Regions from separate parts of the Streptomyces sp. NBC_01320 genome, predicted to be linked through region 1. Evidence: riboswitches for the same ligand, from Rfam matches in the RefSeq annotation. Region 1 holds a riboswitch; the other holds the start of a gene.

The links. Region 1 has a riboswitch for S-adenosylmethionine ahead of OG395_RS37130 (aminotransferase class V-fold PLP-dependent enzyme). Riboswitches for the same ligand answer to the same signal wherever they lie in the genome.
Region 2: another riboswitch for S-adenosylmethionine. It lies ahead of OG395_RS14015 (hypothetical protein); the one in region 1 lies ahead of OG395_RS37130 (aminotransferase class V-fold PLP-dependent enzyme).

What each region holds. Positions count from the first base shown of each region.
Region 1 is NZ_CP108390.1:8,158,111-8,163,930, reverse strand. Features, by position in the region: gene OG395_RS37150 (NYN domain-containing protein) at 1-431, opposite strand, end outside; gene OG395_RS37145 (hypothetical protein) at 469-711, opposite strand; gene OG395_RS37140 (rhomboid family intramembrane serine protease) at 875-1,624, shown strand; gene OG395_RS37135 (Lrp/AsnC family transcriptional regulator) at 1,621-1,902, shown strand; gene OG395_RS37130 (aminotransferase class V-fold PLP-dependent enzyme) at 1,970-3,385, opposite strand; SAM riboswitch class IV at 3,558-3,675, opposite strand; gene trpD (anthranilate phosphoribosyltransferase) at 3,760-4,824, opposite strand; gene qcrB (cytochrome bc1 complex cytochrome b subunit) at 4,949-5,820, opposite strand, start outside.
Region 2 is NZ_CP108390.1:2,992,196-2,998,015, forward strand. Features, by position in the region: gene OG395_RS14000 (M4 family metallopeptidase) at 1-322, opposite strand, end outside; gene OG395_RS14005 (hypothetical protein) at 764-1,030, opposite strand; gene OG395_RS14010 (helix-turn-helix transcriptional regulator) at 1,313-2,413, shown strand; gene OG395_RS14015 (hypothetical protein) at 2,543-2,950, opposite strand; SAM riboswitch class IV at 3,003-3,112, opposite strand; gene OG395_RS14020 (cytochrome P450 family protein) at 3,250-4,503, opposite strand; gene OG395_RS14025 (cytochrome P450) at 4,500-5,804, opposite strand.

The sequences.
Region 1 (5,820 bases):
TCGGCGTCGGCGCGCTGGACCTCCTCGCCGGCGGCGGCGACCAGTTTCACCCAGCCGACCGGGCGCAGCACATAGGCGGCCGCGGCCACATCGACGGGATCGGCGGCGGCCGGCGGCGACCCGGCCTCCACGGCAGCGGCCAGCTCCGGCTGGGACTCCCGGAGCCGTTCGCCGATGCGCTGACGGAACAGGGTGTCGTTCTCCAGGGCGGCCGCCATCGCATTCCCGGCGAACTTGGCGCGCCGGGTCGGGGTGAAGCGGGCGTACTGCCTGAGCTGGGCCGGGAGTTCGGTGACCGTCAGGCCGCCGAACGCGTCCGAGACCAGCGCGACGACCCGCCGCCGTACGCCTTCGGGCAGCGGGCGGTCGAGCGCCTCGACGGCGTCGCCGGCTCCATCGGCCGACTCGGCGCCGCTATCGGGCTGCTCCACGATCCGTCACCCCAAAATGTCTGTCCGCACGGCCCCGTCAGGAGTCGGCACCCGGCCTGTCGACGAGTTCGATCTGGTCCACCGCGTTGCACCAGCGGCAGCGGACCGACTCGATGGTCTCACTGACCACCTCGCGTTCCTCGACCGTCGACTCACCGGCCAGGTCGAGATGAACGTATTCGACGACCTTGGAGGTGCGGGTCACGTCGAAGCGGGTGAGATTTCCGCAGAGCGTGCAGCGCCAGCGGGTCCCGTCGGTCGGCTGGGGAACCGTCGTCATCGTTGCGTCCTCTTTCGTCGAGCGTGGTGCTGCTGCCTGCCCAGGATCTCGCGGTGCGCCGTCGAACTGCGGATGTCCTGCTGCAACCCTACGGCCTTGCACATACCCATAGACACGGCGAGGCGGTCTGTCCCGTTCCGTCACCTTGCGTCATGCTCTGTTCATGATCGATCGGCGGGCCACGAGAGGCGGAGTTACCGGCAGGCTCCTGCGCGCCGCCACGGCGGCCGGTGCACAGGTGACGTATGCCCTCATCGCCCTGTGCTGCGCCGTCTTCCTGATCAGCCCGCTCTCCGGCCTCAACCCCACATACGGCACCGCCGACACCCTGCTCGCCGCCCAGGCCGGGTACTTCGAGCGCTGGGGGGTGATCCCGAGCGAGCTGTGGGCGGGCTCCGCGCAGGCCCTGCTCACCCCTCTGACCGCACTGTTCGTGCACGGCAGCTGGCTGCATCTGCTCGGCAACATGCTCTTCCTGTACGTGTTCGGGGCCATGGCCGAGGAGCGGATGGGCCGTGCCGAATTCACCTTCTTCTACCTCGGCTGCGGCTATCTCGCACTGCTGGCGTACGCGGCGGCCCACGCGAGCTCCGACCAGACCCTCGTCGGCGCGTCAGGGGCGATCTCCGCGGTGCTCGGGGCGTTCCTCTACCTGTTCCCCAGGGCGCGGGTGACCAGCCTCTTCCCGTTCCTGCTCTTCCTTCCGCTGCGCTTTCCCGCCTGGATCGTGCTGATCTTCTGGTTCGTGCTGCAGTGGATGGCGGCGCAGGGCGCGGGCAGCGGTCCCGGGGTGGCGTATCTCGCCCATGTGGTCGGCTTCGTCTGCGGCTTCGTCTACGCCTGGGGACGCTACCGCCGTGGGGCTAGAGTGAAGGCTCCAGCCACGGCCACCGAGGGAGAAAGCCAGCCGTGATCACCGCGATCGTGCTCATCAAAACCAGCGTGGACCGGATTCCGGAGATCGCCGAGGCCATCGCCGCGCTGGACAATGTCAGCGAGGTCTTCTCGGTCACCGGTACGTACGACCTGATCGCCATGGTCCGAGTGGCCAGGCACGACGACCTCGCGGACGTCATCCCCGGCCGGATCAGCAAGATCCCGGGTGTCGAGGGCACCGACACACATGTCGCGTTCCGTACGTACTCGCAGCACGACCTGGAGGCGGCCTTCGCCATCGGTCTCGACGCGTAGGTTCGCGTCGTACTCCGGCCGGGGACGGGCAGTGCTGCCCGTCCCCGGCCGAAGTGTGACGGGCCCGTCAGACCTGCGCCGCGCCCCGGTCCGGGACACAGCGGCCGTCCTCGGCGCGGTACGTCCACTGGGCGCCCTTGTTCACCAGTTCCTTGACCGCGCGGACGAAACGCTCGATGTGCTCGTCCGGCGTGCCGGCGCCGAAACTGACCCGGATCGCGTTGAGCGACCGCTCGCCCGGCTCGGCCTCCGGCGCACCGCACTCGCCCGGGTCCTGCGGGTCGCTGCCCAGCAGGGTGCGGACCAGCGGGTGGGCGCAGAACAGTCCGTCGCGCACCCCGATGCCGTACTCGGCGGAGAGCGCCGCGGCGAAGTGCGAGCTGTTCCAGCCCTCCACCACGAAGGAGATGACGCCGACCCGCGGGGCGTCGTCGCCGAACAGCGACAGCACCTTGACCTGGGGGACCTCGGCGAGGCCTTCGCGGATCCGGGTGACGAGCTGCTGCTCACGGGCGACGAGCCGGTCGAAGCCGGCCTCGGTGAGCGCCTTGCAGGCGGAGGCGATGGAGTAGACACCGATGACGTTGGGTGAACCGGCCTCGTGCCGGGCGGCGGTCGAGTGCCACTCCACGTCCACACCGCCGACGGTGCGCCGGGCGACCTTCCGCGAGGCACCGCCGCCGGCCAGGTACGGCTCGGCGTCCTGCAGCCAGTCGGCGCGGCCCGCGAGGACACCGGAGCCGAACGGCGCGTACAGCTTGTGTCCGGAGAAGGCGACCCAGTCGACGTCGAGCTCCTCGATGTCCACCGGGTGGTGCGGGGCGAGCTGCGCGGCGTCGAGCACGATCCGGGCGCCGTGCGCGTGGGCGACGGCGGCCAGCTCCTTCACCGGCCACAGCTCACCGGTGACGTTGGAGGCGCCGGTGACGCAGACCAGCGCCGGACCGGTGGGGCCTCCCCTGCTCGAACGGAGTTGAGAGCTCGGGGAAGGGTCGCGGTCGGCGAGCGCCCGCTCCAGCGTCTCGACGGCCTGGGCCGGGGTGCGCGGGGCGTTGAGGTAGGTGACGCGGGCGTCGCGCCAGGGCAGCAGCGAGGCGTGGTGCTCGGTCTCGAACACGAAGACCTGGCAGTCGGCGGGGAGCACCGCGGCGAGCAGGTTCAGCGAGTCGGTCGTCGACCGGGTGAAGATCACCTGGTCCTCGGCGCGGCAGCCGAGGAACTCCGCGACGGTCTTGCGGCTGTTCTCGAAGAGGTCCGTGGAGAGCTGCGAGAGGTAGCCGGCACCGCGGTGGACGCTGCCGTAGTACGGGGCGTACGCGGCGACGTCGTCCCACACGCGCTGCAGGGCCGGGGCGCTGGCCGCGTAGTCGAGGGCGGCGTACGTGACTTCACCACCGGTCACCAGAGGAACGGCCACATCCCGCCCCAGAACGGGCAGCGGGGTACAAACGGACTGGTCGGCGACAGCGCTGAAGACAGACATGGCGAACTCCCGTAAGAGGCAGGCGAATTCACTGCGCCGGCGGACACGCGGCAGCACAGGAAGAAGAAAAGGGTGTGCGGAGAAGGGCCTTGGGCCCTATCGCATTCGCTTGCTCACAAGAGGCTCCTTGAGGACCAGGACCCCAGGGATGTGACATTCACAGATGTCGAGGGGTCCGCGCTTGCCGCAGACCTCGCTGCCTACGGCCTGGTCTTCACCCGGGGCACCCCGCCACGGACGGAGGGTTGCCGGACAGCGGGCCGGGGCCGTAGTCGCTGTCACTCATGACCTGACCAGCATCCTGCCATACGTGCGCCGACGTGCAAGGCGCAGTCCAAGATCTGGACTGCGCCCTGTGCCACATTTCCGTACGGTCAGGTGTTGCTGACCGCCACCCAGCGCTCCAGCGCCGCCCGGGCCGCACCCGAGTCGATGGATTCGGCGGCCTTCGCCATTCCGGCGGCGAGCTGCTCGTTCAGCGTGCCCTCGCCCGGGTCCAGCGCCACCAGCGCCGCCGCCGAGTTGAGCAGCACCGCTTCGCGTACCGGACCGGTCTCGCCGGCCAGCAGCCGGCGGGCCACGTCGGCGTTGTACGACGCGTCGGCGCCGCGCAGCGCCTCGACGGGGACCAGCTGCAGACCGACGTCGCGCGGGTCGAACGCCTCCTCGCGCACCTCTCCGTCGCGGACCACCCAGACCCGGGACGTCGCCGTGGTCGTCAGCTCGTCCAGACCGTCGTCGCCGCGGAAGACGAGCGCGGAGTTGCCGCGCTCCGCGAGCACGCCCGCGACGATGGGAGCCATCTTCGGATCGGCGACACCGATGGCCTGGGAGCGCACCTGCGCCGGGTTGGTGAGCGGCCCGAGGATGTTGAACGTGGTCTGCGCGCCGAGCTCCTTGCGGGCCTTCGCCGCATACCGCAGGGCGGGGTGGAACTTCACCGCGAAGCAGAAGGTGATGCCGGCTTCCTCCGCCACCTCGACGACACGCTGCGGGGTCAGCTCCAGGTTGACGCCGAGCTTCTCCAGGACGTCGGAGGCGCCGCTGGCCGAGGAGGAGGCCCGGTTGCCGTGCTTGACGACCTTGGCGCCCGTGCCCGCGACGACGATCGCGGACATCGTGGAGATGTTGACCGTCTTGGCGAGGTCGCCGCCGGTGCCGACGATGTCGACCGTGCGGCCCGGCACGTGGATCGTGGTCGCGTGCTCGTACATCGCGCGGACGAGTCCGGTGACCTCGTCGACGGTCTCGCCCTTGGCCCGCAGGGCGACGGCGAAACCGGCGATCTGCACGTCGGTCGCCTCGCCGCTCATGATGCTGTCCATCGCCCACGCGGTGTCGTCGGCGGTCAGGTCCTCGCCACGCATCAGCGGGTTCAGCACGCCCGGCCAGGAACGAGCCGCCACGCTGTCGCCGCCGATCGGGGTCACAACGTTCATGGTCCGCTCCTGGGGTCCACAGCCGATAAAGGGGATACACCCCACCCTATCGAGCCCCACGGACAGCGAAGAGCCCCGTCCATCGAATGGACGGGGCTCCTGCTGTGGCGATCAGTTCAGGTGATCAGTGGTGGCCGTGGCCGCTGGTGATCTCCTTGTACTCCTCGACGGTGGGCTTTTCGATCTGGTTGTGCTCGCCGAAGTAGCCCTTGCTGAGCTTGGCCCGCAGCTTCTGCATCGCGGGCACCTTGCGCTCGACACCGTTCTCGTCGACCGTCGGGCCGATCTCGACCGGCTTGTACTGCTCGTGCGCGGTGAGCGTGTGCAGCTGCTCGGGACCGAGCGGCTCGTGGATCTCGACGAACTCACCGTGCGGCAGGCGCTTGATGATGCCGGACTCGCGTCCGTGCAGCACCTTCTCCTTGTCCCGGCGCTGAAGGCCGAGGCAGATCCGCTTCGTCACGATGAACGCGACGACCGGCCCCACGAAGATGAAGATCCGGACGAACCACGAGATGGCGTTCAGCGAGAGGTGGAAGTGCGTGGCCCAGAGGTCGTTGCCACCGCCGATGAAGACGATGATGTACTCGGTGATCCAGGCGACGCCGAAGGCGGTCCGGGTCGGGGCGTTGCGCGGGCGGTCCAGGATGTGGTGCTCGCGCTTGTCCCCGGTCACCCAGGACTCGACGAACGGGTAGACCGCGATGATGGCGAGTACCAGACCGAAGGCCATCAGCGGGATGAACACACCCAGGACGAGCGTGTGACCCCAGAGGTTGATCTCCCAGCCCGGCATCACTCGGATCAGACCCTCGGCGAAGCCCATGTACCAGTCGGGCTGGGCTCCGGTGGACACCTGGTCCGGGCGGTACGGACCGATGGCCCAGATCGGGTTGATCGAGGCGATGCCCGCGATCACGGCGATGACACCGAAGACCAGGAAGAAGAAGCCTCCGGCCTTCGCCATGTACACCGGCAGCAGCGGCATGCCGACGA
Region 2 (5,820 bases), 5.2 Mb from region 1:
GCTCCTCCCGATCGCCCAGCTTCAGTGAACGGGCCGTGATGGCACGAGCGTCGGTCGCGGCCTCGAGCAGCTTCCTGCGCTGCGTGGGGGACAGCGCGACGGCCCTGGCACCGGGTCGGGGCTCCGCCGATATCTGCCGTGGTGCTTGATCCGTACCGACCGGGGCGGAGACGGTGCCCGAGGCGGGGAGGGCCGAAACGATGAGCGCGGCCACAGCGACGGCCGCAGTTGCCGCGACGCGCCCGTATGTGGAGGTTCCACGAGGGGAGGAATGGGGTTCCTGAGGCGATGTGGCCCTGTTGTTACGGAGGTTGTTCGGCATTGCTGTATCTCCTTCTGTCCGGACGTGTGGTGACGGCCGGCGGGGGTGGGGAACCAGAGGCTGGAAGTGCCTCCGACGTGACGGTGTGCGATGCGACGCGGGTGTGGGTCGTCGCGCTCGCACCGGCAGTGATCGGGACGGAATTTGCCACCGCCCTCTGCGAGGGCAGCGAAAGATGGGGCCGCGGCCGGCTATCGGCTGAAGCGGCTCGCGCTGCCCCAGGACATCGTCGGCGCTGTCGGCCTTCCTGTTGTCGGACAAGGCGGTGTGCGAGCGCTTGGCCATGCGGCGAAGACATGGACCTTTGGGGCGCTGCGGCACCAACTCACTTGTTCCGACGAAAGGTCGGACGATCGAAGTCGGGGGCGGCCACCGGCGGGGGTCCGGCGGTCGCCGTAGGTGGTGCGGCTCAGCCGCAGTTCCCGGCGGGGCGGGACCGTGTCACCAGATCGGTGTCGCTGGTCGTGCCGTCGATCCGGACGACCTTTCGGCCGGTGCCCGCGGAGGCGTACGGAGGACCGGAAGACCGGCGTTGGCGTCGGCATGTGTCCCGGTGATCGTGCCGGGCACCACCTCGGCGACGGGCGTCGCGTCGGGTGCGGCCGCCCGGGCCGGTGTCACCGCCGCAAGCAGGCCGGCGGCGCCGAACACGGCGACGAGCCCGGAGGTCCGCCTCCCGCGCATCGGTGCGGGGTTGAGCTGTGGCATGAATGTCTCCCACGTGCCGACATGTCTCGACTGGGTCCCGAGTGACCGAACAGGGCTTCGACGCACCGTCGCGTCGGCGGCTTGTGATCACCCTGTCCGGCGCGCGATCCGTCGGGCAAGGAGGTCCGGACGGCGGGTTCGCGCAACTGCGCAGATGAGAACAGGAACAGCCAGGACGGAACGGGTGCGCCCAGGCCGTACGGGGATGTAACGAGCGCGTGATCCCTCCGGCCGACACCGCCGCGTACGATCGGCCTCGGCACACCGAAAAGGGGGACAGCTGTGGCGGTGTCATCGGATGTGCCGTGGGCCGGGACCGGTCTGGGCGTCTTGGCCGGCCGGGTACTCGAATGCCTGGTCACGCGGCCGGAGCTGAGCAGCGAGGCGGTCGCCGAAGCGCTCGGGGCCACCCCGGCAGCCGCCGAACGCGCCCTACAGGCACTGGAGAACGAACACCTGGTCATCCGCGTCGGTGACCGGCCCACGCGCTGGAGCGCGGGCCCGCCCCGCTCCACCCTCGGTTCGCTGCTGGCCCAGAGGCGGCAGGAACTGGCGCGGGCGGAGCTGTACATGGAGCGGTTGCACGAGGCATACCGCTCGGCGTCGCACCGTCGGGTCACTTCCGACCTGTTCGAGGTGGTGGAGAGCGCCGAGCAGGTGGGGGTGCGTTACGCGCAGCTGCTCGCGTCCAGTCGGCACGAGGTGCTCCACCTCGCCAAACCTCCGTACGTCACCCGGTCCGCGGTGCTTGACCGCACCTCGGTGCCGACTGACCCCGCAACTGTTTCGGACGCGCGGCCGACCCTCGAGGTGCCGGTGCCCGACGGAGTACGGCTCCGGTCGGTGTACGACACCGACGGGATGACGGACACCGTTTCGCTGCGCACCGCCCTGAGCGGCACAGCCCGGGGCGGGGAACTGCGGCTGCTGGCCGGGCTCCCGATGAAACTGGTGGTGTTCGATGCGACGGTCGGCATCATGCCGCTGCGGCAGGAGGATCCGTCCGCGGGTTCACTCATCGTGCACTCGGCCACGCTTCTCGACGTGCTCACCGCGCTCTTCGAAAGCGTCTGGGAACGGGCGACCCCGGTGTCGCTGGACAACGTCCCCGGTCGGCCGGCGATCACTGCGGCAGAACCGGACGGCCAGCCTCCGGGACGGATGCGCGACATCCTCTCCCTGATGTGCGCAGGTCTGACGGACGACGCGATCGCCCGGGTCCTGGGGCTGAGCCGACGAACGATCCAGAAGCACATCAGCGAGACCGCCGAACTCCTCGGCGCGCGGACCCGCTTCCAGATCGCGCTGCTGGCACGCGAACGAGGCTGGCTCGGGGACGCCTCGGGCGTGCTGGCGACCCCCGCCGAACGAACGGCCGGGTGACCGGCCTGAGGTCCCGGCGTGTTCAGCGCCGAATCGAACACTTCTCCCGTCAATGCATCACACACGCACGCACCCGCCCCGTGGCCCAACCGGCGGACGGTCGGGCCACCCGCCGTACAAGGCGCGCGGCTACAAGCCGTACGCGACGCCCCCACGAGCCTGCCGCGAACCGGGCGCATCGGTGGCGCACAGCGCCCCGCTCTCGAAGCCGACGTTCACCAGCCCCACCGCCGCGTCGCCCTGGTGCTCGATCCGCAGGGCGTGCCAGCGCGGCAGCCAGAACACCCGTCCGCGGTGCTCGGTGAGCAGCTCCCGGAGCACGTGCGGAGCGTGCATCCACACATCGGGCAGCTCCTCGGCGTAGTCGAACGCGGGGCGCAGCCCGACCCACCCGTCGTCACGGACATCGTCCGAGGTCAGCAGGAGTTCCACGGCCTGGCCCGGCTCCTGGCTGCACTTCTTGGCGTGGATCCAGTGCAGATGATGACCGGGGCTGTACCGGGAGCATCCATCGGTACGGAAGAGATCGGGGAGCATGGTGAGGAATCGCCTTCCCGGGATCGTGGACCCCGGACGCTCACACCCCGGTGGTCCGCTGTTCCCCGTACGTCGTGCACGGGGCAGGTCGTCACCCGGAGCACCCGCAGCGGAGCGGGGTGCCGTCCAGCCAGCCGGGGCTGCGCACTGGAACTCATGACCTACGAGAAACCCTAACCCACTGACCGCCATGGTCGACGCATGGTCAGATATCGCTCACCACTGCCGAGTTCTGTGTGGGCCGCCCCCCGTCCCCCCGAGAGGCGGGACGACGGCGGGCGGCCCGCACTATCCCCCGTTCAGCCGTTCAGCAGCACGGGGAAGGACTCCATGTCGTTCTGTGTCATCACCGGCAGCTTGCGGAGCTCCTCGTCCGGCACGGCGAGCCTCAGCCCGGGGAAGCGGCTGAACAGTGCGGGCAGGGCGATCCCCGCCTCGACCCGGGAGAGTGCCGCGCCGGGGCAGATGTGCGGGCCGTGACCGAAGGTCATGTGGCGGATCGGTGTGGGCCGGGTGATGTCGAAGGCGTCGGCGTCCGGGCCGTGCTGTTCGACGTCGCGGCCGATGACCCGGTAGGAGATGACGACGCCCTCCCCCTTGGCGATCACCTGGTCGCCGACCTGGATGTCCTCGGTGGCGAACCGCATCAGCAGGTGGGTGGTGGGGGTGTCCCAGCGCAGCGTCTCCTCGATCACCGTGTCCCACGGAATCTCGCCGTCGAGCACCATATGCAGCTGCTCGGGGTGGGCGAGCAGGGCCCGTACGGCGTTGAGGATCAGCCCGATGGTGGTCTCGTGGCCTGCCGCCACCATGGCCTTGAGGTTGCCGACCACTTCCTCCTCGGTGAGCGGTTCTCCGCCCTCGTCGGCCAGGATGAGCGCACTGGTGAGGTCGTCCGTCGGCTCCGCTGTCTTCTTGCGGACGAGCGCCGCGTAGAAGACGTCCAGCTCGGCGAGCAGGGCAAGCCGCTCCTCGTGCGGGGTGAGCATGGAGAAGAAGGCCTTGTACCTCTTCGTCAGCATGGGGTGTTCGGCTTCGTCCACACCCATCAACATGCCGACCACCCGCATGGGCAGCGGCTGGGCGAACACGGACTTGAGGTCGACGACGCCGTCCTTGCCCTGCTCGGCCAGGGCGTCCAGCAGCTCCTCGGTGAACTTCTCGATGTCCGGGCGGATGGCCTCCAGCCGGCGTGGTGTGATCGCCTGGGAGGTCTTGGTGCGCAGCCGCCGGTGTGCCTCGCCGTCCACGGTGAACATGGACCGCCCCGCATCGATCATGCCGATCAGCGGCCAGTCATGCGTCACGGCACCGCTCTGCCAGAGCCCCCAGGCGTCGAGGTCCTTCACCAGCCTTGGGTCGACGAGTAGTTGACGTGCCTCGGCATGCCGGGTGACGGTCCAGGCAGGGACTCCGAGCAGCTCGATCCTGGCGAGCGGCCCGGCGTCGCGCAGGCGCGCCGTCTCCCCGTCCAGGTCCTGGACCATGGGGTCGATGACCACGGTCCCGCCCCCTGGGGTGGCCTCGTGGGCGGCGGCGTGAGGACAGTTCAAGAGAAGTCTCCTGTCATGCGTACGGGCGTGAACCGGACGGGCAGCGAGGTCATCCCCCGCAGGAAGGCGGACTGCCGCCGGACGAGCGACTTCGCGGGTACCGCGAGGGCGAGGTCGGGCAACCGGTCGAGGAGCACTTCGATGCCGGTCCGGGCGATGGTCTCGGCGATCTCCTGCGCGGGGAACGGGCAGCGGTACTCGCCGTAACTGAAAGCCAGGTGGGCGCTGTTGCCGCTCTGGCCGGACATTCCGTCGGCGGTGATGTGCTGCCGTACGTGCGGGTCGGAGTTGGCCGCCCCGAGGCCGAGGAGCAGCATGTCCCCGGCGCGGATGTCCCGGCCGGCGAGCCGGGTGTCGCGGGCGGCCCAGCGGCCGGCGAGGATCTGGGTCGGGCTCTCCTCCCAGAGAACCTCGTTCATCGCTTCGGCCACGCTGTGCAGGCCGCCGGCCAGGGAGTCGGCGAACTGGTCGTCGGTGAGCATCAGCCGCAGGGAGTTGCTGATCCAGTCGGCCGTGGTCAGATGTCCGGCGGCGGTGATGGCCATCAGGTCGAGGACGTATTCCTCGTCGGTGAACGGCTCGTGGTACGCCAGCATCCTGGAGGTCACGTCGTCTCCGGGCACGGCACGCTTGGCCGCGACCAGCCGCTGCATGTGCTCCCCGAACCGCATGTGTGCACTCTGCGCCTCGGGACCGCCGTCGGCGAGATCCTTCAGCACCTGCGCGATGTCCGCTCCCTCCGCGTCCGGGAAACCGACGAGCCTGGCGAGGACCAGGACGGGCAGTGGCTCGGCGAACTCGGCCACCAGATCGGCCGTGCCCCGCGTGCAGACGGAGTCGACGAGCCGGTCGGCCAACTCCTCGCAGTGACGCCGGATTTCGAACGGGTCCGCACCCTCCAGGGCGGGCCCCACCATGTCGGCGTGACGGCGGTGCTCGGCGCCCGCGGTGAAGTAGATCGACGGCATGGGACGACCGACCATCGGGAGGAGTGGCCAGTCCTCGGGAATGTGCTCCCACTGGTTCCAGAGTCCGACGTCGCGGGGGAACAACTCGCCGTCGCTGGTGACCTGGTGGAGTTCCCGGTATCCGATGACCAGCCAGGCGGGGAAACCGCCGGGCAGCTCGACGCGTACGACAGGCCCGTGGTCACGTCGCATGGTGCGGTAGAGGGCCTGGGGCTCGGTATGGAATTCGGGACCGCTGAGTGGCACGGCGGCCGATCCGTGCCGTACAGGACAGCCGCCGGTGGTGGGCGTCCCGGGGTCGGGTGCGGGCACGGCAGACGAGAGGCGCGTCATCGAACTGACTCCTGTG